DNA from 4 places in the Bacillus tequilensis genome. Region 2 is predicted to be linked to each of the others. Evidence: riboswitches for the same ligand, from Rfam matches in the RefSeq annotation. Region 2 holds a riboswitch; each other region holds the start of a gene.
The links. A riboswitch is a leader RNA that binds a small molecule or an ion and turns the genes downstream of it on or off. The one in region 2 is predicted to bind S-adenosylmethionine.
Positions count from the first base shown of each region.

Region 1: another riboswitch for S-adenosylmethionine. It lies ahead of metI (cystathionine gamma-synthase/O-acetylhomoserine thiolyase); the one in region 2 lies ahead of mtnW (2,3-diketo-5-methylthiopentyl-1-phosphate enolase).
Region 3: another riboswitch for S-adenosylmethionine. It lies ahead of metN (methionine ABC transporter ATP-binding protein MetN); the one in region 2 lies ahead of mtnW (2,3-diketo-5-methylthiopentyl-1-phosphate enolase).
Region 4: another riboswitch for S-adenosylmethionine. It lies ahead of G4P54_RS21295 (hydroxyacid dehydrogenase); the one in region 2 lies ahead of mtnW (2,3-diketo-5-methylthiopentyl-1-phosphate enolase).

Region 1 covers NZ_CP048852.1:1,183,242-1,187,452, forward strand. Annotated here, with positions in the region: gene G4P54_RS06250 (hypothetical protein) at 1-212, shown strand, start outside; gene G4P54_RS06255 (GNAT family N-acetyltransferase) at 253-672, opposite strand; gene G4P54_RS06260 (YjcG family protein) at 676-1,191, opposite strand; gene G4P54_RS06265 (esterase family protein) at 1,228-1,950, opposite strand; SAM riboswitch class I at 2,118-2,239, shown strand; gene metI (cystathionine gamma-synthase/O-acetylhomoserine thiolyase) at 2,307-3,428, shown strand; gene metC (cystathionine beta-lyase) at 3,421-4,211, shown strand, end outside.
Region 2 covers NZ_CP048852.1:1,337,257-1,341,467, forward strand. Annotated here, with positions in the region: gene G4P54_RS07145 (carbon-nitrogen family hydrolase) at 1-379, opposite strand, end outside; gene mtnE (methionine-glutamine aminotransferase) at 474-1,667, shown strand; SAM riboswitch class I at 1,709-1,809, shown strand; gene mtnW (2,3-diketo-5-methylthiopentyl-1-phosphate enolase) at 1,894-3,111, shown strand; gene mtnX (2-hydroxy-3-keto-5-methylthiopentenyl-1-phosphate phosphatase) at 3,108-3,815, shown strand; gene G4P54_RS07165 (methylthioribulose 1-phosphate dehydratase) at 3,773-4,211, shown strand, end outside.
Region 3 covers NZ_CP048852.1:3,174,246-3,178,456, reverse strand. Annotated here, with positions in the region: gene G4P54_RS16860 (arsenate reductase family protein) at 1-171, shown strand, start outside; gene gcvH (glycine cleavage system protein GcvH) at 238-621, shown strand; gene G4P54_RS16850 (YusG family protein) at 677-913, shown strand; gene G4P54_RS16845 (toprim domain-containing protein) at 986-1,339, shown strand; gene G4P54_RS16840 (thioredoxin family protein) at 1,350-1,670, shown strand; gene G4P54_RS16835 (SCP2 sterol-binding domain-containing protein) at 1,777-2,121, shown strand; SAM riboswitch class I at 2,236-2,342, shown strand; gene metN (methionine ABC transporter ATP-binding protein MetN) at 2,448-3,473, shown strand; gene metP (methionine ABC transporter permease MetP) at 3,466-4,134, shown strand; gene metQ (methionine ABC transporter substrate-binding lipoprotein MetQ) at 4,148-4,211, shown strand, end outside.
Region 4 covers NZ_CP048852.1:2,040,470-2,044,680, reverse strand. Annotated here, with positions in the region: gene G4P54_RS10695 (molybdopterin oxidoreductase family protein) at 11-2,053, opposite strand; SAM riboswitch class I at 2,201-2,292, shown strand; partial or broken gene G4P54_RS21295 (hydroxyacid dehydrogenase) at 2,409-2,607, shown strand; gene G4P54_RS10685 (MarR family winged helix-turn-helix transcriptional regulator) at 2,893-3,444, shown strand; gene G4P54_RS10680 (ABC transporter ATP-binding protein) at 3,458-4,211, shown strand, end outside.

The DNA.
Region 1 (4,211 bases), 150 kb from region 2:
GTTGTTCATCATTTTCATTTGTTACAGCTGCTGATGATCGAATAAAACCCTTAAAAGATTTGACAAAGTCCCAAATCCCTTATTTTCTCCAGAATATTGAGATTTCAGCAATCCAGAGCGAAGGGAAAGAATTATTAAAAAGTAAAATCTTAATGCCTCCTTTAAATGTAGAAATTGTATGTCTTACTATTTCTATAAACAAAGCAGCTTGAAATAACTTAAGGCCCTACATAAGGGCCTTAAGTGATGCGATCATTTAATCATTTGCAAGTGGGGAATGCCGGCATCAAGGAATTCTTTTTCGGAAAGCACACGATACCCGTGTTTCTTGTAAAACGGCACAGCCTGCGTTTGCGCGTTTAACATGAAGCCGGAAGCGCCGCCGTCTGCGGCCGCTTCTTCAAGTGCCTTCATAATGATGCCGCCGATACCGTGTGAGCGGTGGCTTTTCAATACGCAAATCCGCTCTAACTTGCCGTAACCATCCTTCATACGCCATCTTCCGGCGCCGACAGGCTTTTCGCCGTCATATACGACAACATGCTCCGCCTCATTTTCAAGTTCGTCAATTTCTTCTTCGGCAGGAACGTTTTGTTCTTTGACAAAGACTTCTTCTCTTACATAAAAAGCATCTTTCATTTGTTCTTCATTTTTTGCGATCACTGCTTCCAAACATTATTCTCCTCTGCCTAACAAGAAGGTTTCGTAAACTGTCCACGATCCGTTTTCCAGCTGGTAAAGCAAGTGGAACCGGTCAACAATTTCTTCATGCGACACTTCCTGCATTTTTAATTGTCCCAGCACATCTGAATGCTCATCGTCGGAAAGGTTTTGGCCGACCGTCACGTGCGGAACGAAATTATATTCCTGTTCACCCGCCAGCACACCGGTGTATAGCTTTTCATTGAGTGTTTTTAATTCTTCCGTCGGCTCTGCTTTGATGTAAATGACATTATTGACAGGCGCAAATGAGCTGTATTTTGTCAGTTTGAGAACGATCGGATGGGACTCCTTGGCGATGCTTCTCAGATGTGATACAAGCTGATCCGCTTTCTCCTCCGAACATTCAAACGAGGCTCTCAGCGTCAAATGGGGCGGGATCAGGGAGTAGCTCGGGTCATAGCGCTTTCTGTAAGAATTCGCAAGGTCTTGGAGTTTTTTTGATGGAAATAAAACAATTCCGTATTTCATAGTATGTCCCTCCTGGAAATAAAGTATGATAGAGTATCAAAGCATTTTTTTCAGCGCCGGCGTGATGAGCGGCTGCCAGTATGTCCATTTGTGATCTCCGTCAAATGGTTCAAAATCATAATCGGAAAGCTTCTGCTCAAGCAGCTGTTTCAGCTTCTGATTCGGTTCTGTGAAGTCGAGAATGTTTCCGTCTGTCGTGTGGACTTCAGTTTCTTTTGTTCCGATTTGGTGATAGATAGAGAGGTGTTTGATGTCGTTTGACTGTTTCACAGCTTCCAATACATGTTTGTCAACATAGGGAGACTGCATGATGATGTTTCCGAACATATTCGGATAATCAAGCGCTGTCATAAGTGACACGGTCGCTCCGAGCGAGTCTCCGATCAGCGTTCGACCGTAGCCGACCTGATACGTTGGATACTCGTCATCCGCAAACGGAACGAGCTCATGGGCGATGAACCGTTTATACGCCGAAAATTTTGAGCCTTCCGGATGGTAGGTGTTTCTGCGCTCTTTTACATCTTTATATGGAACGCCGATAATAATGCTCCGGTCTATTTCCCGTTTAGACAGCAGTTCCTCGACCTGTCTGCCGATTCTCCCCAGCCTGAAATAATCGTGGCCGTCCTGCGCGATAATGACATGGTATTTATAAAGAGGGGAGTAGTTGGATGGCAGGTAAACGAGCAAGGTCATTTCCTCGTTAAGCTCTTTTGAAAAGAATTTCTTTTCTTGCACTGTGCCGTTTTTCGGTGCCATAATACATTCCTCCAGGACATGACTAGACTTTCTTGCTGTTTTCCATTATTGTACCATGAATTATTAGAAATTTCCCTCTTTAAACGGTTCGGAACTCGAAGAAAAAAGTGTTGAAATAAACTGCAAATTGCGCTAATATAAAACAATCAGAAAATTGAAATCGATATTTCTTATCGTGAGAGGTGGAGGGACTGGCCCTTAGAAACCTCAGCAACCGGCTTGTTTTGCATATGTGCAAAGCGCCAAGGTGCTAAATCCAGCAAGCGTTTTTATGCTTGGAAGATAAGAAGAAGCGTTAAACCCCTTCTTCTTATGAAGAAGGGGTTTTTATTATGAAAAGGGAAGGTGTCAGCTATATGTCACAGCATGTTGAAACGAAATTAGCCCAAATCGGGAACAGAAGCGACGAAGTCACGGGGACAGTGAGTGCTCCTATTTATTTATCAACAGCATACCGCCACAGAGGAGTCGGGGAATCGACCGGTTTTGATTATGTCCGCACGAAAAACCCGACACGCCAGCTTGTCGAGGACGCGATCGCCAGCTTAGAAAACGGAGCGAGAGGGCTTGCCTTCAGTTCGGGAATGGCGGCCATCCAAACCATTATGGCGCTGTTTAAAAGCGGTGATGAACTGATCGTTTCATCTGACTTATATGGCGGCACGTACCGTTTGTTTGAAAATGAATGGAAAAAATACGGATTGACGTTTCATTATGATGATTTCAGCGATGAGGACTGTTTACGCTCTAAGATTACGCCGAATACAAAAGCGGTATTTGTGGAAACACCGACAAATCCGCTCATGCAGGAGGCGGATATTGAACATATTGCCAGGATGACGAAAGAGCACGGTCTTCTGCTGATCGTTGATAATACATTTTATACACCGGTCTTGCAGCAGCCGCTTGAGCTGGGAGCTGACATTGTGATTCACAGCGCAACCAAGTATTTAGGCGGGCATAACGACCTGCTTGCGGGACTTGTCGTTGTAAAGGATGAAAAACTTGGAGAGGAAATGTTTCAGCATCAAAATGCAATCGGCGCTGTCCTGCCGCCATTTGATTCATGGCTTTTGATGAGAGGAATGAAGACGCTCAGTCTCAGAATGCGCCAGCATCAGGCCAACGCGCAATCACTTGCGGTGTTTTTAGAAGATCAGGAAGAAATTGCCGATGTGCTGTATCCGGGCAAAGGCGGCATGCTGTCCTTCCGTCTGCAAAAAGAAGAGTGGGTCAACCCGTTTTTAAAAGCACTGAAGACCATTTGTTTTGCTGAAAGCCTCGGCGGGGTGGAGAGCTTTATTACATACCCTGCCACACAGACACACATGGATATACCTGAAGAGATCCGGATCGCAAATGGGGTCTGCGATCGATTGCTGCGCTTTTCTGTCGGAATTGAACATGCTGAAGATTTAAAAGAGGACTTAAAACAGGCGTTACATCAGGTCAAAGAGGGAGCTGTTTCATTTGAGTAAACATAATTGGACGCTGGAAACCCAGCTCGTGCATAATCCATTTAAAACAGACGGCGCAACAGGAGCGGTCAGTGTACCGATTCAGCACGCTTCGACCTTTCATCAATCTTCATTTGAAGAGTTTGGCGCATATGATTACAGCCGCTCAGGCACGCCGACAAGAACAGCTCTCGAAGACACAATTGCCGCATTGGAAGGCGGGACGAGAGGCTTTGCTTTCAGTTCAGGCATGGCTGCGATCTCAACTGCATTTTTACTTCTGTCACAGGGCGATCACGTTCTTGTGACAGAAGATGTGTACGGCGGAACTTTCCGCATGGTGACAGAGGTGCTGACCCGATTTGGTATTGAGCATACGTTTGTTGACATGACGGATACAAACGAAGTAGCGCGAAATATCAAGCCGAACACAAAAGTCATTTATATGGAGACACCGTCAAATCCCACACTTGGCATCACTGATATAAAAGCGGTTGTCCAGCTTGCAAAAGAAAACGGCTGTCTGACCTTTCTGGACAATACATTCATGACACCTGCACTGCAGCGGCCGCTTGATCTCGGCGTGGATATTGTGCTTCACAGCGCAACAAAATTCTTAAGCGGCCACAGCGATGTGCTGTCAGGTCTGGCTGCTGTCAAAGATGAAGAGCTTGGGAAGCAGCTGTATAAGCTGCAAAACTCGTTTGGCGCCGTCCTTGGCGTGCAAGATTGCTGGCTCGTGCTGCGCGGATTAAAAACATTGCAGGTCCGTTTAGAAAAAGCGAGCCAAACAGCGCAGCGGCT
Region 2 (4,211 bases):
CGGCTGATAAATACACATGTTCATCCATCAGCTGAAAGAGATGGGCTTTTCTATATTCCTTAATGATTTGTCCTTCCTTATCTGCAATGTACATCGTATTATAAACATCAGAATCCTCTCTGACAGCAACTGAACCGGCAACAATATGAACGCCATGTTTTTTAGCCGTTTTCTTTAGCCAGCTCTGAGCTGAACGACCGTCTTCATCAGCCAGCTCATCAAGATTGGCCAGATCATATCCGGTCGTCCATAGTTCAGGCAGAACAATCACATCAGCATGTTTGCTTTCTTTTTCGATAAAACTTTCAGCCTTTTTTATATTTTCTGAAGGTTTTCCGTAAGAAATATCAAATTGAAGACAAGATATCGTCCATTTCATTTTTTTACGCCCCCAAATTTTTCTTTACTTTTTTGATTTAACCATATATGATGATGGACTATCATTTCAAGATTTTTTTAGAAGGTGAGAATAGATGATATTTGAACAGTCTCATGTATTGAAGGAATTGCCTAAACAGTTCTTCGCTTCTCTGGTGCAGAAAGTGAATCGAAAGCTCGCGGAAGGACACGACGTGATCAATCTTGGACAGGGAAATCCGGATCAGCCGACTCCGGAGCATATCGTCGAGGAAATGAAACGGGCTGTTGCCGATCCTGAAAATCATAAATACTCGTCTTTTCGCGGCTCGCACAGTCTGAAGTCAGCTGCCGCAGCATTTTACAAAAGAGAATACGGTATTGATCTCGACCCGGAAACTGAAGTTGCTGTATTATTCGGCGGGAAAGCGGGTCTTGTCGAGCTCCCGCAATGCTTGCTGAATCCCGGTGATACGATTTTAGTGCCCGATCCGGGTTATCCTGATTACTGGTCAGGTGTCACACTTGCGAAAGCAAAGATGGAAATGATGCCGCTTGTAAAGGAAAGGGCGTTTCTTCCTGATTATAGCAGCATCGCAGCTGAGGTGAGGGATCAGGCAAAATTGATGTATTTAAATTATCCGAATAATCCGACCGGGGCTGTTGCTACCTCTGAATTTTTTGAAGAAACCGTGAGCTTTGCAAAAGAAAACGGGATTTGTGTCGTTCACGATTTTGCTTATGGCGCTGTAGGATTTGACGGGAACAAGCCGTTAAGCTTTTTGCAGACTGAAGGTGCGAAGGATATTGGCATCGAAATTTACACGCTGTCAAAAACGTATAACATGGCAGGATGGCGGGTCGGCTTTGCCGTTGGAAACGCTTCGGTCATTGAAGCGATTAATCTTTATCAGGACCATATGTTTGTCAGTCTTTTCAGAGCGACTCAGGAGGCTGCAGCGGCGGCACTGCTTGCTGATCAAACGTGTGTGGCGGAGCAAAATGCCCGCTATGAGAGCAGGCGAAACGCTTGGATCGCGGCATGCCGGGAGATTGGCTGGGATGTGACAGCTCCGGCAGGTTCATTTTTTGCATGGCTGCCTGTGCCTGAAGGCTATACATCTGAGCAGTTCTCCGACCTTTTGCTGGAAAAAGCGAATGTGGCGGTTGCGGCTGGAACCGGCTTCGGTGAATATGGCGAGGGCTATGTCAGAGTCGGACTGCTGACAAGTGAAGAAAGACTTGAGGAAGCCGCCTATCGAATTGGGAAACTGAACCTGTTTACCCAAAAAAGCATTGACAAGATTTGATAACGATGGGATAATTCAAAATAATTTATAAAATCTATATTTTCTTATCAAGAGCAGGCAGAGGGACGAGCCCGATGAAGCCCGGCAACCGACTTGTAAAGCACGGTGCTAATTCTTGCAGCTGGCGGCTGAGAGATAAGATTCGGACGAGAAACGAAACCTCTTTAGACGCGATTGCTGTTTGAAGAGGTTTTTTTATATGGATGAAAATGAAAGGAGCTCTGGCATGAGTGAGTTATTAGCGACATATCTCCTGACAGAACCGGGAGCCGATACGGAGAAAAAAGCAGAACAAATCGCAACAGGATTGACAGTGGGCTCCTGGACGGATCTGCCCCTTTTAAAACAGGAGCAAATGCAAAAGCACAAGGGGCGGGTGATAAAGGTTGAGGAGATAGAGGGAACTCCTGCATCAGGAAAACAAGCAGTGATCACAATTGCCTATCCTGAAATCAATTTCTCTCAGGACATTCCGGCTTTGCTGACAACAGTGTTTGGCAAGCTGTCGCTGGACGGAAAAATCAAATTGCTTGATCTTCATTTCTCAGAAGCATTTAAGCGCACGCTGCCTGGACCGAAGTTCGGCGTATACGGTATCCGAAAGCTGCTGGGGGAGTTTGAAAGACCGCTGTTAATGAGCATTTTTAAAGGTGTTATCGGAAGAGGTCTGAATGATATTAAAGAACAGCTCAGACAGCAGGCGCTAGGCGGAGTTGACTTGATTAAGGACGATGAAATTTTCTTTGAAACAGGTCTGGCGCCTTTTGAAACAAGAATTACAGAGGGAAAGCAGATATTGAAGGAAACATATGAGCAAACCGGACATAAAACGCTGTATGCGGTGAATTTGACTGGGCGCACGGCTGATTTGAAAGACAAAGCGAGACGCGCCGCCGAATTGGGAGCGGATGCACTTTTGTTTAATGTCTTTGCTTACGGCCTGGACGTCATGCAAAGCCTTGCGGAAGATCGTGAAATCCAGATCCCGATTATGGCGCATCCAGCTGTCAGCGGGGCGTTTACGTCTTCTCCGGATTATGGCTTTTCTCACGCTCTTCTGCTCGGAAAATTAAACCGGTATTGCGGTGCTGATTTCAGTCTCTTTCCGTCTCCATACGGTTCGGTCGCGCTTCCGAGAGAGGATGCGCTCGCGATTCACGAAGAATGTGTGAGAGAGGATGCCTTTAATCAGACATTTGCCGTTCCGTCAGCAGGCATTCATCCCGGCATGGTTCCGCTGTTGATGCGGGATTTCGGCATAGATCATATTATTAACGCCGGAGGAGGCGTACACGGACATCCGAATGGCGCCCAAGGCGGAGGCAAAGCGTTCAGAGCCGTCATTGATGCTGTCCTGGAAGCCCAGCCGATTGATGAAAAAGTCAAGCAATGCAAGGATCTGAAGCTTGCGCTAGATAAATGGGGAAAGGTTGAGGAAGAATGACGACTCGAAAACCTTTCATTATTTGTGATTTTGACGGAACCATCACGATGAACGATAACATTATAAGCATTATGAAAACGTTCGCTCCGCCGGAATGGACGGCATTAAAAGATGGCGTGCTCTCCAAATCGCTGTCGATTAAGGAAGGTGTCGGGCGGATGTTCGGCCTTCTGCCGAGCAGTTTAAAAGAAGAGATGACGAGATTCGTATTGGAAGATGCAAAAATCAGGGAAGGCTTTCGGGAATTTGTAGCGTTTGTCAAGGAGCATGAGCTTCCGTTTTATGTCGTAAGCGGAGGTATGGATTTTTTTGTGTATCCATTGCTTGAAGGCATTGTGGAAAAAGACCATATTTATTGCAACCATGCGTCATTTGACCAAGACTATATTCATATTGACTGGCCGCATTCTTGCAAGGGAACGTGCAGCAATCAATGCGGATGCTGCAAGCCGTCGGTGATACATGACCTTTCTGAACCGAACCAATATATCATCATGATCGGTGATTCCGTTACAGATGTGGAGGCGGCAAAGCTGTCTGACCTTTGCTTTGCAAGGGATTATTTATTAAACGAATGCCGAGAGCGTAACCTGAATCATCTCCCGTATCACGATTTTTATGAGATTAGAAAAGAGATTGAGAATGTAACGGAGGTACAGGAATGGCTGCAAAACAAGAACGCTGGCGAGAGCTCGCTGAAGTAAAACGGGAATTGGCAGAAAGAGATTGGTTTCCGGCGACTAGCGGCAATCTGTCAATTAAAGTTTCTGATGAGCCTTTAACATTTCTCGTAACCGCGAGCGGGAAAGATAAACGAAAAGAAACCGATGAAGATTTTCTGCTGGTGGATCAAAACGGAGAGCCTGTCGAAAGCGGGCATTCTTTAAAACCGTCAGCGGAAACACTCCTTCATACACATTTGTACAATAAAACCAATGCAGGATGCTGTCTGCACGTTCATACGGTAAACAATAATGTCATCTCAGAGCTGTACGGAGACCAAAAGAAAATCACATTCAGAGGCCAGGAAATCATAAAAGCGCTCGGCCTGTGGGAAGAGAATGCAGAAGCGACCATACCGATCATTGAAAATCCGGCTC
Region 3 (4,211 bases), 1.8 Mb from region 2:
ATGAAATACCGCGAACTGAATCTAAAGGAAAAGCTGTATCACATGTCAGAGGACGAACAGCTTGAACTGCTGGCTTCAGACGGAATGCTGATCAAACGCCCGCTTACAACAGACGGCGAAAAAGTGACAGTCGGTTTTAAAGAAGACCAATTTGAAGAAAACTGGGCTTAATGTCAATTTTTTTTGAAAAGTGTGGTATCTTCTTATTGTAGTGCTGTAAAAAATGGAGGGATTCAATTGAGCATACCTAAAGATTTGCGTTACTCAGGAGAACACGAGTGGGTTAAAGTTGAGGGAGAAAAAGCCAGAATCGGAATTACGCATTTTGCCCAGTCCGAGCTAGGCGACATCGTGTTTGTCGAGCTTCCTGAAGTCGGCGCTGAAATCAAAGCGGACGAGCCATTCGGCAGTGTTGAATCCGTTAAAACGGTATCTGAGCTTTATGCACCGATTAACGGAACTGTTGTGGAAGTAAACGAAGATCTTGATGACAGTCCGGAATTCGTCAACGAATCTCCGTACGAAAAAGCATGGATGATCGTCATTGAGCCGTCTGACGCTTCTGAAATTGAAAAACTGATGACAGCAGAGCAATACGAAGAGATGACACAAGAAGACTAAAATAGGATAGCTGTGAAGGCAATTGGACACGCTAACGGTGTAGGAGGTGTCCAATATGGCTTTCAGCAAACAAAAGCTCGATGTCACCAATGATGTGACAGGCCGCTTTCAAAATGGCCGGCTCTCGTTATATCATGATAATGAGATGATCGGGCAAATGACAAGCATGGATGAATATGAGCTTAAATCCGGTTATTCCTTTGAAAATGAGAAATTTTATAAAACAGCCGATGTGGTCTCAGGAAACGATGAAAAATACGTGGATTGTGACTATGAAAACGGCTGGTGTTAATGTTGGCGGTGAATTTCACTGCCTTCTTTTTACAATCTGAACGTTTCAAATTTGGCGCAGCAGGTGATGAAAATGGATGAGCAGGAAAAGGTGATGATTGTCGAAGGGAAATCAGATAAAGAGAAAGTTGAAAGTGTGCTGAATGAACCAGTGCGCATCATCTGCACAAACGGAACAATCAGCCAGCTGAAGCTTGAGGAATTGGCTGATGAGCTTTACGATAAAGACGTCTATATATTAGTTGATGCTGATGAATCAGGCGAGAAATTAAGAAAACAGCTGAAAAGAGAATTTAATGACGCCTGCCATTTGCATATCGACAGAGCCTATAAGGAAGTAGAGGCTGCACCGAGACACCATGTCGCTTCTGTGCTGCTCCGCGCAAATCTGAATGTCCATACTATTTTTCTTGAAAGAAAGTCCTGAGGTGTATAGCATGAAAGAACTTCAAGAACATGAGCTAGACCACATCGCAGATGATGTGTATCTCCTATATTTATATACTCCGTTTTGCGGCACCTGCCAGCTTGCAAGCAAAATGCTGACAGTGGTGAAAGAGATGCTGCCCGATGTCGCCTTCTATCAAAACAATGTCAATTATTCTCCGACATTTGCAAAAGCGTATCAAATTGAGAGCGTCCCTTGCTTTCTGCTGTTTAAAGGCGGAAAAGTGGTTGAAAGAGGATACGCGTTTCATTCTGTTTCTTATTTATATGAGCTGATTAAACAAAAATCATCTTCCGCATCCCATTTATGACATATTTCTCGACGTATTCCAATGAAATTGTCGTTCGTTTTATAAAGGGGTTCTTGCGCAGAAAGAGAAATGTGTATGTATGACCAACAAATAGGAGGTTGTACATATGGAGAAAGCGGAAGTTTTAGAAGATGAGTACCAGCATCTGTTTTTAAAACCCCTTTTGAATGCTTCAGCATTGCTCATTACCTTCCAAGGAGAAACAGAAGCCTTAACCGTCTCAATAAACGAACAGGGAGAAATGAAAAAAATTTCTCCGCCTCAAACGTCCAACCTGACCTTTTACGGAAACCAAGCGGAAATCATTCATTTATTGCACGGAGACATTTCCCTCCAGCACTTGATCCAGAGGGGAAGCCTTAAAGTAAAGGGGTCATTCAGAGCCCTGCTGAAACTCGAGGCCATTCTCTGGCTGACGAACGGATTTTTTCAGAGGATTTTGAAGAATTGAAAAATAAAAAATTATTATAATAGTAAAAGTTGACATCATTTATTTTATTGACATTTGCTGATTCGCCGTGCTATTCTACATTAAGAATTTCCGGACGAAAAAGACTATATATTTCTCTTATCAAGAGAGGTGGAGGGAAGTGCCCTATGAAGCCCGGCAACCATCAACGCTGTTGAAATGGTGCCAATTCACACGAAGCGTTCAGCTTTGAAAGATGAGAGAAAGGCGTTTTATATAAGCCTTTCTGCTCACATGTGCAGAAAGGCTTTTCTTTTGCAGAAAAACCCGGAAGATTTCTTAGAATAGTGTTAAGGCAGGTGATTGCTTTGATTAATCTTCAAGATGTTTCAAAAGTTTACAAGTCGAAACATGGAGATGTCAATGCTGTCCAAAATGTCTCGCTTTCCATTAATAAAGGTGAGATTTTTGGAATTATAGGATATAGCGGAGCTGGTAAAAGTTCCTTAATCCGTCTGCTGAACGGCCTTGAGAAACCAACCTCAGGAACCGTGGAAGTGGCGGGAACTAAAATTAATGAAGTAAACGGACGCGGTTTAAGAAAAGCACGCCATGAAATCAGCATGATTTTCCAGCATTTCAACTTGCTTTGGTCGCGGACCGTCAGAGAGAATATCATGTTTCCTTTAGAAATTGCCGGGGTCAAAAAGAGCGAACGGATTAAGCGTGCCAATGAACTGATTAAACTGGTAGGTTTAGAAGGAAAAGAAAAATCATATCCGTCTCAGCTGAGCGGCGGGCAAAAGCAGCGTGTCGGCATCGCCCGAGCGCTTGCAAACAATCCGAAGGTTCTCCTTTGTGATGAAGCGACATCAGCGTTAGATCCGCAAACGACAGATTCAATTTTGGATTTATTGTCCGATATTAATGAAAGACTCGGCTTGACGATTGTGCTGATTACACACGAAATGCATGTCATCCGCAAAATCTGCAACAGAGTCGCCGTCATGGAAAACGGAAGGGTTGTAGAAGAAGGCGAAGTTCTCGACGTCTTCAAAAATCCGAAAGAAGACATGACAAAACGATTTGTTCAGCAGGTGACAGAGCCGGAAGAAACGAAAGAAACGCTTCAGCATCTTCTTGATGAAACAGCATCAGGAAAAACGGTTCAGCTCACATTTGTCGGTGATTCGGCTGAACAGCCTCTGATTACAGAAATGATCAGAAACTTCAATGTCAGTGTCAATATTCTGCAGGGGAAAATCTCGCAGACGAAGGATGGAGCTTACGGTTCATTATTCATCCACATTGACGGAGACGAGGAAGAAGTGCAAAACGTGATCCGGTTCATTAACGACAAACAGGTAAAAGCAGAGGTGATCACGAATGTTTGAAAAGTATTTCCCGAATGTTGATTTAACTGAATTGTGGAACGCGACATATGAAACACTGTATATGACGCTGATTTCATTGGTGTTTGCTTTTGTCATCGGGGTGATCCTCGGCTTGCTGCTTTTCCTGACAAGCAAAGGGAGCCTCTGGCAGAATAAAGCTGTCAACTCTGTAATTGCGGCCATTGTCAATATATTCAGATCGATTCCATTCCTCATTTTAATTATTTTATTGTTAGGTTTTACGAAATTTTTAGTGGGCACGATCTTAGGGCCAAATGCCGCATTGCCGGCGCTGGTGATCGGCTCGGCACCATTTTACGCGCGCCTTGCTGAAATCGCATTGCGCGAGGTTGACAAAGGTGTGATTGAAGCCGCTAAATCAATGGGCGCTAAAACGTCTACGATTATTTTTAAAGTGCTGCTTCCGGAGTCTATGCCGGCTCTTATTTCTGGCATCACGGTTACGGCCATCGCTTTGATCGGCTCAACGGCTATTGCCGGAGCCATCGGTTCAGGCGGCCTTGGAAACCTTGCGTATGTAGAAGGATATCAGTCTAATAATGCTGATGTTACCTTCGTTGCTACTGTGTTTATTTTAATCATCGTGTTTATTATTCAAATCATCGGTGATGTAATAACAAATATTATAGATAAACGATAAGGGAGGATTTACATTGAAAAAGCTATTTTTAGGTGCATTACTGCTTGTATTTGCAGGAGTTCTGGCTGCCTGCGGTT
Region 4 (4,211 bases), 700 kb from region 2:
AAGTGTTTTTTCACGCCTTTTCAATCTGCACGCGGCCTGAAAAAAAGGTGGCGCCGCCGCCCATATCGGATAAGCGGTCTGAGGTAAGCGCGTTTACAAGCTGTTTTTTTCCTGGTTCATCCGCCCATAATCCTTGGCTGACTACGACACCGGACAGTACTTGTTCCCCGACTGAAGCGGCAAGCTCGCATTCTCCCCGGCTGTTCCAAATTCGTACAGGATCTCCATCACCGATTCCGTATTTTTTAGCATCTTTTGTATTGATAAAAAGCTTTGGCATCTTTTCAAGCTTGATATGCTTTGCATTGTTGGAAAACGTTGAGTTTAAGAAATTATGGTTTGGCGCCGGAACATACATAAACGGATACTCGTCATCGGATATAAGAGGGGTATATGTCGGTAAAGCCGGGAAGCCGTCTTGTTTCATTTTTTCTGAATATAATTCTATTTTTCCGCTTGGAGTCGGAAGTTTGCCTGGAAACAGGGGCTTTTCGCGTTTCGCTTTCATAAATGAAAACTTAGAAAGGGAATCGTAACCAATCTCAGTCAAATACGGATTATCTGGATGGTCAAGCGCCTGACGGATTAATTCTTCATCTGAATCTTTGAGCTCCTGGTCTGTGAATCCCATTGCTTCAGCCAGTAATCGGAACACCTCAGTATTAGACTTGCTTTCTCCATAGTTCTCAATCACCGGCTGCTGAAGCTGAATGTAATGGTGCCAGTAGGAGGTATAAAAATCAGTGTTCTCAAAAGCGGATGTTGCAGGCAGTACAATGTCCGCATATGCAGCCGTTTCCGTTAAAAACAAATCATGAACCACAGTAAACAAGTCTTCCCGCAGCAAGCCCTGTCTGACTTTGTTTGCTTTCGGCGCGACGACGGCAGGGTTTGTTCCGTAAATAAAAAGAGAGCGGATAGGCGGATCTGTTTCCAAAAGCACCTTGCCAAGCTGATTCATATTAAACGACCTCGGTGTGCGTCCTTTCAATAAGTCGGGCCGCTGCAAGGCATTTGTGTTATATTCTAAAATTCCGCTGTTATGCTTAATTGCGCCGCCCCCTTTATGCAGCCATTGGCCGGTGATCGCCGGAAGACAGGCAATCGTCCTTACAATCATCCCGCCGTTATCGTGATGCTGGATTCCATTTCCGATTCTGATAAAAGAAGGGGAGACTTTCCCATACATTCTTGCCAGCTGATAAATATCTTCAGTGCTGATCCCGGTGATCATTGATACCTTTTCCGGATTATACTGTTTCACGTGTTCACGGAGCTTGTCGTAGCCGACCGTGTATTCAGACAGGAATGCTTCATCGTGAAGGTTTTCTTTAAATAAAATGTGCATGATGCCAAGGGCAAGTGCGCTGTCAGTTCCCGGCTTTATTGGAATAAACCAATCTGCAAGACGCCCTGTCTGATTTTTATGTACATCGATCACGACAATTTTGGCACCTTTTTTTCGCGCTTTTTGGGCGATTGTAATTTGGTGCATGTTTGTGCTGACAGCGTTAATTCCCCAAAAAATAAATAGTTTTGTATGAATGGTTTCCTCAGGATCGATTCCCGCGCTTATGCCCATTGTATATTTATAGCCTTCAGATCCCGCTTTGCTGCAAATCGTCCGTTCAAGCTGGCTTGATCCCATGCGGTAAAAAAAGCGGCGGTCCATTCCTTCAGCTGTCAATTTCCCCATATTTCCGTAAAAGCTGTAAGGAAGTATGCTTTCAGCTCCCATTTCATCAATCAGCTGCTTCCAGCGGGAGGTGATCGTATCAATCGCCTCTTCCCAGGAAATCGGTTCAAATATCGCTTGGCCTTTCGCGCCTGTCCGTTTAAGCGGTGTAGTCAGCCGCTTTTCATCATAGATGCGCTCCGTCATGTTTCGAACTTTGTTGCATATGTTTCCAGCTGTGACAGGATGATCGGGATCTCCCTGCACTTTCACAATTTTTCCGTCTTTTTTATGTATTAACAATCCGCATTGATCCGGGCAGTCAAGCGAGCAAACGGACTTAAAAATGCCATTTTGTTGTGTAGCAAAAGATTTTATGGCCCAGTTCCTCTCTCTAGTTAGATATTTTGTAAGAATTATAACATTTCGGATGATAACGTCAATTCTGAAAAAATAGATTAACATCAATCTTGGAATTCTTTATGATAAACGTATTCTTTATTCTGAAAATGATATATTCAACATTTTCTATCCAGAGAGGTGGAGGGACCGGTCCAATGAAACCTTGGCAACAGTATTGTACCAATTCCAGCAAGCGTCAGCTTGAAAGATAGGAAAGCAAGGTTTATACCGGCGTCTGTCTGTAGACAGGGCACGCTTATATATGATCTCTTTCCATCTTCGGAAAGAGATTTTTTTATGAAAAAATATGATGAAAAGGACGTTTTGCACCATGACGTTTTTGGTTACAGCACCATACAACAAAGAAGGACACAAAGAGCGAGCTTGAAACATTGTTCGGCTCGGTTTGTTATCAATCCTAGGAGGAGCAAGGCCGGGCATACCGGGAAGTTGAAATCATTCAGCTATTAAAAGAAACACATACGATAGGTTTGATTACTCAGCTCGATCAAGTAACAGAGAACGTATTTTGAACTGATGAAAGAGAGTGCGATTTTCGTCAATACTTCAAGAGAGGTTGTGGTAAACCGCATTCATATACCTGTACCTGAGGAAAAAGCAGTACAGGAGGAATCATCTCCTCAATATGCATCTTAATCAGAAAGCGCCCTGTTTCAGGGGCGCTTTTTGTCCTTTTCTTGTGGAGAGAGCTGACAAACTTAACTTTCCTGAAGGAGAATAGACAATATGTTGACATTTAATCGAGAAGTGTTATGATGTTATAGACAATATATTGTCTAACGAGGAGGATGAGTATGGATTATTCAAAAGAACTGAAAGATTTATTTTTAATGCAACAATCTTACGCTACACTTTTTTCTGTTTTAAACAAAATCCAATCACGCGGAGACGATTATTATGAAAGCTTAACGTCAAGACAATTTATGACGATGGTTGCCATACTGCATTTACCGGAAGAGGAAACGACATTTAACAACATCGCAAAAAAATTAGGCACTTCAAAACAAAACATCAATAGGCTTGTCAGTAGTATTGAAAAAAGAGGTTATGTCATTACTGTTCCGAGTAAACGCGACAAGCGAGCGGTTAATGTGAAGATTACTGATTCAGGCAAGCGTGTCATGGAGGAATGCGGTGAAAAAGCGGTGTACTTTATGGCAGATCTATTTAAAGGGTTTTCTACGGAAGAGCTGGAAACATTGTGGGTTTTATTGAAGAAACTGTACAGTTTTGACGGAGAGGAACAGGATGGCTTTGAAGAAAACGCTGCTGATTTTGACATTGAACAAAATCGGGACGATTTGAAAACAAATTTATTGCAGGAATTCTCAAAACGGAGAATGTAAAAAGGAGAAATATATGAACAACATGGCGGCTGTAGAAAATTTGAAAATACAGTACGGAAACAAAACAGCGGTAAATGGGATTTCTTTTGAAGTGAGAGAGGGGGAAGTTCTTGGCTTGTTAGGCCCAAATGGTGCTGGGAAAAGCACCACCATTCACGTGTTATCCGGAGTATTGTCGGCCAGTTCTGGCAACGTGACAATACTGGGCCACAATGTGAAAAAAGGGTCAAAGGAAATGAAGAAAGGCATCGGAATTGTACCTCAAGATATCGCGATTTACAAGGAAATTTCCGCTGAGAAAAATGTTCGTTTTTTTGCGAGTCTTTATTCTCTTAGAGGAGAAGAACTGAAAGCCCGAGTCAGAGAGGCTTTGGAGCTCGTACAGCTATATGACCGGAAAAATGACAAGCCTAAGACGTTTTCAGGCGGGATGAAAAGAAGATTAAATATCGCGTGTGCCATTGCACATCAGCCGAAATTGATTATCATGGACGAGCCCACTGTAGGAATCGATCCGCAATCCCGGCATCACATTTTGGAATCGATAAAAGAGCTGAAATCAAGAGGAGCGAGCATTATTTACTCGACACATTATATGGATGAAGTCGAGGCGATTGCAGATCGCATTATAATCATGAATGAAGGGAGAATCATTGCCAATGGAACAAAAGAAGAGCTGTACAAAGAAGTGAATAAAGAAATGACATATGCTTTTCAGCTGGCACATGTTCAGAAATTAAATAAAAACGCTATTAGAAAAATCAAAG